2 regions of the Halalkalibacillus sediminis genome follow, and region 2 is predicted to be linked to the other one. Evidence: riboswitches for the same ligand, from Rfam matches in the RefSeq annotation. Region 2 holds a riboswitch; the other holds the start of a gene.

The links. A riboswitch is a leader RNA that binds a small molecule or an ion and turns the genes downstream of it on or off. The one in region 2 is predicted to bind thiamine pyrophosphate.
Region 1: it holds a riboswitch for thiamine pyrophosphate, as region 2 does, so the genes downstream of both, thiT (energy-coupled thiamine transporter ThiT) here and CEY16_RS10320 (YkoF family thiamine/hydroxymethylpyrimidine-binding protein) in region 2, are expected to answer to the same signal.

What each region holds. Positions count from the first base shown of each region.
Region 1 is NZ_PJNH01000001.1:256,056-260,260, forward strand. Features, by position in the region: gene CEY16_RS01370 (PepSY domain-containing protein) at 1-505, shown strand, start outside; gene CEY16_RS15300 (hypothetical protein) at 657-800, opposite strand; gene CEY16_RS01375 (GNAT family N-acetyltransferase) at 928-1,434, shown strand; TPP riboswitch at 1,508-1,612, shown strand; gene thiT (energy-coupled thiamine transporter ThiT) at 1,696-2,265, shown strand; gene CEY16_RS01385 (DUF1028 domain-containing protein) at 2,376-3,242, shown strand; gene CEY16_RS01390 (glutathione peroxidase) at 3,281-3,781, shown strand; gene CEY16_RS01395 (hypothetical protein) at 3,797-4,201, opposite strand.
Region 2 is NZ_PJNH01000003.1:123,936-128,140, forward strand. Features, by position in the region: gene CEY16_RS10310 (GntR family transcriptional regulator) at 1-664, opposite strand, end outside; gene CEY16_RS10315 (HD domain-containing protein) at 707-1,354, opposite strand; TPP riboswitch at 1,429-1,531, shown strand; gene CEY16_RS10320 (YkoF family thiamine/hydroxymethylpyrimidine-binding protein) at 1,849-2,439, shown strand; gene CEY16_RS10325 (ECF transporter S component) at 2,451-3,056, shown strand; gene CEY16_RS10330 (ABC transporter ATP-binding protein) at 3,037-4,205, shown strand, end outside.

The sequences.
Region 1 (4,205 bases), on a different contig from region 2:
AGAAGTTGAAAAGCAAGGTGAAGAATTCAAAGTTTACGTAGATGCATATACTGGCAAAGTGCTGAAAGTTGAAAGTGACAATAAAGAGCAAGTTCAAAAACAGGATTCTTCCGCGGATCTAAACATGAAGACAACTGAAAAGCCTCCTGTATCAGATAAAAGTTCAGCGGAAAGAGATGCCGGGAAAAACAGTAACAAAAATGTAGCTAAAGTGAACAGTGAAACAAGTGTAAGCAGCAAAGCGACATTGAATGATAGTGAAGCTTTAGTAGAAACACAAAAGGAATCATCAAATTCATATAATGAAGAAAACGTATTAATAAGTCGAGAGCAAGCTTTGAACATCGCAGCTTCAGTAGCTCCAGGTAAAATCAACGAAATTGATCTTGATCAAGAATTTGGAACAAATATATACGAAGTGGAACTTGAAAATGGTGAGCAAGAAATAGAAGTTGAGATTAATGCTAAGACTGGTGAGGTAGTAAAAGTAAAGTATGACGAGTAATAAACAATGTCTTTGGGCGAGTCTTCGATAATGATAGAGGATAGTCATACTTAAAACTAAGAGGTTATTATTAATAATCAATTTCCAAAGAAACACACTTTGATAAGTGTGATGAAATAAAGGGGCCGATTTTATGATCGGCCCTCTTAATTTATTTAAATAACTTTCTTAACATTTTTCCAGAAGCTTTCCCTGCTGCGCGTCTTCCAATCCGTTTTCCTACACGACCTCTCTTTACAGCATCCACATCATTCCAAATGCGTAGAAACCTATAAAGCTTTGACTTCATCCCCAATATATTCACCTACTCCGTTCACTATTTCTACTTCAAGTATACAATCAAAGAAAAATAATCATCAAATATATACAATTTCTCATTTTTTGGTATAATCATTTTTAATTTCAAAGTAGGTGGTGAGAAAATGGGCGATTTCAAAATAAGAAAAGCTAGCAAGTCGGATGCATATGGGATAGCTTATGTACATATTAAAAGTTGGCAATCAACTTACAAAGACTTGGTATCCCAAGAATTTTTGTTATCTATGGACCAAGGAGAGAGAACAGAGCGCTGGAAAAATATTTTAGAAGCGGGCGAAAGCCATTTATATGTAGCTCTCAATGTGAATGATGAGATAGTCGGATTTGTCAGTGGAGCAAAGGAGCGGGAAGGGAAATACGAGGCTGATGGAGAATTGTATGCGATATATATATTAGAAAATTATCAAGGGAAAGGCATTGGTAAAGCTCTGACGAAACGACTCATGAACCTTTTAAAAGAAGACGGGTTTCGATCGATGCTTGTATGGGTTCTGAAGGATAACTCTGCTACCTACTTTTATGAAAGAATGGGTGGAAAATGTGTAGATAAAGAAGTCATTACTATTGCTGCTGATGAATTCGAAGAAGTAGCTTATGAACTACTGCTGTAGAAGTAGTTGAAACATCCAAGAATCTTAGTTAAAATAAAATTAGCAAAAAAAGCAAATGGATGTAATTAAATAAAAAGTCCACAAGGGGAGCCTTTTATCGGCTGAGATTGAACGAATGGTTCTGAACCCTTTGAACCTGTTAGTTAGTACTAGCGTAGGGATGTGGCTTTATCGATGGTGCAATGCTGGGTGATCCATGATGAAGCCTCCCGGGCATTGCTTTTTTTGTGCATTTTTTTATTACAAAAGGGAGGATTTTTCATGTACAAGAGAACATTGATGTTGGTTGAAATTGCCATCTTTGCATCGTTAGCATTTTTATTAGACACTATTCCTGGCTTACAATTCAAGCTATGGGCTCAAGGTGGGTCAATTTCACTTGCTATGATTCCAGTATTGATCGTAGCGATTCGTTGGGGAGTAAAAGCAGGATTAGTATCCGGACTTATACTGGGAACATTAGACCTTATTTTCGGAGGATATGTTGTGCATTGGTTCCAAGCATTCCTTGATTATTTTGCTGCTTTTGCAATTTTAGGTCTAGCAGGAATTTTTCATAAACAGTTATGGAGTGCGATAAATAGTGATCACTTTAAGCGCGCAACCACTCTAATGGTTGGTGGTGTGTTTATAGCGATACTTGGTAGATTCATAGCACATTATATAGCTGGACTTATTTTCTGGGGGCATCTAGCACCAGAAGGCCAACCTGTTTGGTTATATTCATTAATTTATAATGGAAGTTATCTACTACCAGGATTTATCTTATCGGCCGTACTATTAGCACTAATCATTAATACAAGACCGAAAATCATCTTTAGAGAAGCATAAAAGCGATCCCTCTTTCCCAGCAGAAGAGGGTTTTTTCATACATAATACTTTAGGTGAGAAAAAGTGAGTGCTATAATATTCCCAAAGTATTTAGGATTAGGGGGAGTTGGATGAAACAAAAAGATATAATTGCAACATTTTCAATAGTAGGGTTTGACCCAGAAACTGAAGAACTCGGTATAGCCGTACAATCAAAGTTTATCGGAGTAGGTTCAGTCGTACCCTGGGCTAAGGCTGGTGTTGGGGCAATAGCAACGCAATCATTGGCAAACACCTCTTACGGACCAAAAGGTTTAAATTTATTAGAGTCGGGAATGAGCCCTGAAGAAGTTTTAAAACAATTGACAGATCATGATGAAGACAGAGGTTGGCGACAAATCGGAATTGTAGATGGAAAAGGAAACAGTGCAACCTATACAGGGGATTTGTGTTATGAATGGGCTGGAGGCAAAAACGGTCCAAACTTTGCTGCTCAGGGAAATATTCTTGTTAATCGAGAAACAGTTGATGCAATGGAGAACACCTTTGAAAAATCAACTGGCCCATTATCAGAACGCTTATTACAAGCTTTGGATGCAGCTCAGAATGCTGGTGGCGATAAAAGAGGTAGACAATCGGCAGCGTTGTATGTCGTTAAGGAAAAAGGTGGCTACGGCGGATATAACGATCGTTACATCGACTTAAGGGTTGATGACCATTCAGATCCCATTCAAGAACTCATCCGTTTGTATCATCTGAGAGACTTATACTTCGGTGAAGTAGATGAGAATGACCAAATTTATATTTCAGATGATGTAAGAGAAATCATCATCCATCACTTAACCCGACTTGGCTACTCAGAAGGTGACCAGATCCTCTCAACAAATGAGTTTGAACAGTCTTTTGAATCTTTCGTCCATACTGAAAATTTCGAAGAACGCCATATAAGAAAAGATTATATTGATCAAAAGGTTCTTGATTTTTTAAAAAATAAATAATCAGATTAATTTTTATAAGACATCTAGGGGGTTATCAGATGCAAAAAATTCATGATTTCGAGGTTAAAAAGAGTAATGGAGAGTATGAATCTCTTCAAGTTTATGATGGAAAAGTTTTGCTTATCGTTAATACAGCAAGTAAATGTGGCTTTACTCCACAGTTTGAGGGATTACAAAAATTATATGATGAATATAGAGATCAAGGTTTTTATGTACTAGGCTTCCCATGTGATCAATTCATGAAACAGGAGTATGATGATCAGGAAGAAATTATGGAGTATTGCCAAACGAATTATGGTGTAGATTTTCCGATGTATCATAAAGTGGACGTTAAAGGTGATAATCAAGAACCTTTATTTAAGCATTTGACACAGGTTAAAAAAGGATTTCTAGGTGGAGAGATAAAGTGGAACTTTACAAAGTTCTTGATTGATAGGGGTGGAAATGTTCTTAGACGATATGCACCTCAATCCACCCCAGAGAAAATCGAAGCAGATATCCAAAATACAATTAATCAAAAAGCGAACCCTTATAATTAAGGGTTCGCTTTTTGATTATCTAATATAATGACTCATAAACAAGGATAAATTATCCTCGAAAGAATTGGTTATCGTGTAAGCACGATCATTTATTCTGGTGATTTGATTCTGACCAACATCGATTTCTGCAACAGTCTGGTTTTGTTTATCTTTAATTTCAAAAGAGTAAAGATTTTCTTCAATTTCCTGTTCAGTCTGATTCAATTCTGAATCGAAGATCATTCGAGCGAACTCACGAATCGCCTTTTGATTGGATGTCACATAGGTTTCGTTTCTTTCATAGTCTTTTAGATGCAATTGCTCCAACTCACTATAGGTTAGAGCTCTATCTGCTTCTAAGTTAGGATAAAAAGTTATAATCAAAGCGAAAGATATAAATGCTCCGCAGAATACCAGGGTGATAAAAGTAATATTTCTCATTATG
Region 2 (4,205 bases):
TCGTCTTGGAAAATTCGATTGGAGTATGATCTAACCCTAGTGTTAATCTAGTTATTTCGATCAAGGGATCCCCACTCATAATGCCTAATAAATCAGCTTCATGTTGGTTCGCTAGACAAGAAGTCACATTTTCTTTAATGGTTGAATAATTAACCATATGTTTTCCTAACACTGGAAATATATCGAAATAAGTGAAGCCTTCCTTTTCCAATATCTCTCCGATGTAAGTAGGTGTGAATAATTGCTGTAATCCGATTGGGATTCCATCTGCTATACGAATGCGTTCCAACAAATAAACATCAGTATGATCATCGAGTTTCAGCTGATGCTTTGCGAATTGGTGATTATCTGCCTGGTAAGCTCTTAACACTTTCACAGAAAATTCTTCTCCAACTTCATGATGCACAACCCCTGTGTTATTCACATCCTCCTCTGGTGCCGATTTTAACCGAGCCGCCGCACCTCTACGTGTTTCAATGATTCCATCTTGCGCTAAGTCCCGTATTGCCTGACGTACAGTCGTTCGACTAACGTTGTAATACTTCATCAATTGGCTTTCAGAAGGAATTGCGTCACCAGGGTTCCATTCGTTCTCATTTATGCGGTCTATTAATTTACTTTTAATTTGCATATATAATGGGATTTTTCTTTGATTTTCTGACATTTTCACTACTCCTATATTTATCTTTTGATTTAATCTTGTATCCTACTTCTCTCCATTCCACTCCATATAAAACTGGTCTAGGTATATTTCCATGAACCTATGTCTTTCCTCAGCAATTTTTAGGCCTGTCTCGGTATTCATCAAGTCTTTTAACTTCAGTAGTTTTTCATAAAAATGCTGAATGGCTGTTCCGTCCTTTTTTCGATAATCTTCCTCAGTAATTTCTTCTCTTGGTTTCACTTCGGGGTCGTGGATGATGTTCCCTGCTGAACCAGCGTAAGTGAAGCACCTTGCAATCCCAATCGCCCCAATAGCGTCCAGTCGATCTGCATCTTGGACTACTTTTGCTTCTAATGTGGAAGGCGTAGGTTTATTTCCTCCTTTAAAAGATATCGTGGTGATAATTTCGATAATCCGTTTCTGCTCTTTTGAGGGTATCTCCATTTGATCGAACCACTTCATCAGTTGATTCATTGCTCTTTTTGTTTTATTCGTCACTTTTTCATCAATCAGATCATGCGTCAAAGCGGCCATCAAACAAATAAAGTAATCAGCATTTTCTTTTTCCGCAATCTTCTTGGTAAGCTCGGTCACTCGATGGATGTGCCACCAGTCATGGCCTGTACCTTCTCCTTCTAACTGTTTCTGAACATATTTTTCTGTTTCCATAATTATTATTTGTCGTTCCATAAAAATTACCTCTCTAACTGTTTACAAATTTCCAAATGTTGATTATTCTAAGATTATAACAAACTGCATATTCGAACAAACACTAGGGGAGCTACATTTTGTGGCTGAGAAGGCATTGCCTGACCCTTTGAACCCGATCTGGATAATACTAGCGTGGGGAAGTGTAGTAGACTGTATGATTAATAAAATTGAAACCATACATGTAAACTGCATTCCCTTCGGAGTGCAGTTTTTTATTTTTAGGCTAAGTTAAAGTCCGTTTTTGATTTGAAAGGTTAGATTCAATACTACTTCGTTGGTTCTGACGAATTGTGAGCGGTGGCGACTCCTAGGGGATCAGCACGAGCTGAAAATCACGCAAAACTCGCAGTGGCGAGTTTTGGGAAGTTAAAGCCGTGCCCCCAGGAACGCGTCCGCCTTCAAGCAATTCGGCAGAAACAACAACAAACTTTAACAACGCTTATTTTTTAAAAATATTTTAGGAGGTTATTAGTATGAGTAATGATTGTGGAACAAGCAGAATTGCAGGGTGTCAGTTCACTCTTCACCCCATGACAGACAAATTTGTCGATGTAATCCTAGGGGCACTTGAAGAGGTAGATACTACGAATGTCTGGAAGGACACGGACGATGTGAGCACTTGTATACGAGGAAAAATGGTTCATATTTTTGACGTCACTAAGGCGATTTTCCTCCATGCAGCAAAAACGGGTGAACATGTAGCAATGAGCGGGACGTTCTCGATTGGTTGCCCAGGGGATTCTTCCGGCGATGTGTATATGGACGTAACGGATGAAGTATTGAACGAGGTAAAATCGAAAGATATATCTCAAAAAGCAGGCTGTAAATTCGCCCTTTACCCTATGGGCCGTGAAGATTATATGGATAAAATCTATGAACAAATCGATCTATCAAAAGCTCGAGGTGTTGATGTCAGTGCTTCCCACTATGCCACTCGTTTGGACGGGGAAGTTAATGATATTTTTCACACGTTAGAAGAATCATTCGATAAAGTACAAGAAAAAGTCTCACACGTAACGATGACTTTCACAATATCTGCGAATAGTCCATCGACGAAAAAATAGGGGGAATTGATGTGTTAGCAAATTGGAAGTTAAAAGAGATCGTTTTAATGTCCATACTGGGTGTGGTCTTTGCTTTAGTATATTTATTGTTTTTCTTTTTCGGTCAAGTGATTCGAAATATCTTGACTCCGTTCGGCCTTGCGGCATTTGGCTATGAGATCATTTTCGGCATTTGGTTCATCGTTTCGATCATAGCAGCTTATATCATCCGAAAACCTGGAGCTGCATTCACTTCTGAAGTCATTGCCGGGGTGGTACAGGTGCTAGTTGGTAGTCCTGCAGGTCCTGCGTTGATTCTTACTGCCGCTGTTCAAGGGGCTGGTGCAGAGCTTCCATTTGCACTGACTAAATGGCGAGATTATCGTCTAAGAATATTAGTCTTAGCCGGAGTATCTGCTGCCTTCTTCAGTTTCTTCTGGCATCTATATTCTTCAGGGAACATCATTTTAGCCCCATGGTTGATTATTGCTACGTTTGTCGTCCGACTGATCAGTGGTGCATTACTGGCAGGTGTACTCGGCAAATGGCTGAGTGACCAATTAGCGAAGACAGGCGTCGTGCGTGGATATGCTCTTGGAAAGGAGAAGCAAGAACAACGTGAAGACCGTGCAGCATAACTTTCAAAATCAACCACCATTAATCGAGTTGAAGAATTTCTCTTTCGGCTATGAAAAAAGTGAATGGACGTTAAATAATTTATCGTTTTCAATCAATGATGATGAAACCATTTTATTAATGGGGTCTAGTGGATCAGGCAAAAGCAGCCTCGCTCTTTGCCTGAACGGCTTGTACCCAGAAGCCGTAGAGGGATATTCAAAAGGTTCAGTCTTATTTATGGGCCACGATATTTCGGAAATGAAAAAGGGTGTACTGAATCAAAAAATAGGTATCGTTTTCCAAGATCCAGAGAGTCAATTTTGCATGATCACTGTGGAGGATGAGCTTGCTTTTACATTGGAGAACTTAAGTGTTCCACGTGAGGAAATCGATTGTAAAATCGGGAATATCCTTCAAACCATAGGGATGGAAAAATACAGACATGAGAAGATTCATGAACTTTCTGGAGGTCAAAAACAGAAAATAGCCTTAGCTGCTGTATTGTTGATGGAACCTGAACTACTCATATTAGATGAGCCAACAGCTAACCTAGACCCTGTATCAAGTCTTGAGTTTATTCAATTAATTGAGAGAATCCAACAAGAACAGAATATAAGTTTACTTGTAATAGAGCACCAAGCAGAGGATTGGCAAGAAGCCGCTTCTAGATTGATTGTTATTGATAGTAAAGGAGAAATACTTCTCGACGATAAGCCTGAATATATTTTCACCAACCACCAAGAGTTATTGAATGAGGAAGGTATATTTCTGCCGAAAGAATTTCAGGATACACCAGCACTCGCCTTTACTCAACCTAAACCTCGTGTATCATCAGAAAAAATTTTATCGCTTGAAAATGTATCTTTTTCAAGAAAATCAAAACAAATTCTTAATGATATTTCCATGGATATCCACAGAAGAGAAATCATCGCAATTGCAGGTGAAAATGGAGCAGGAAAATCGACTTTACTACAGATAATATCTGCCCTTCTCCCTATAAATGAAGGGAAAATTAACTTCCTTGGTCAACCCATTTCAGAATGGGGCGAAAATGACCTCCGTAAAAGGATGGGGTTCGTTTTTCAAAACCCTGAGCATCAGTTCATCACCGACACTGTATATGATGAATTGGCTTTTGGATTGCGGTTGAATCATGCAGATGATAAAAA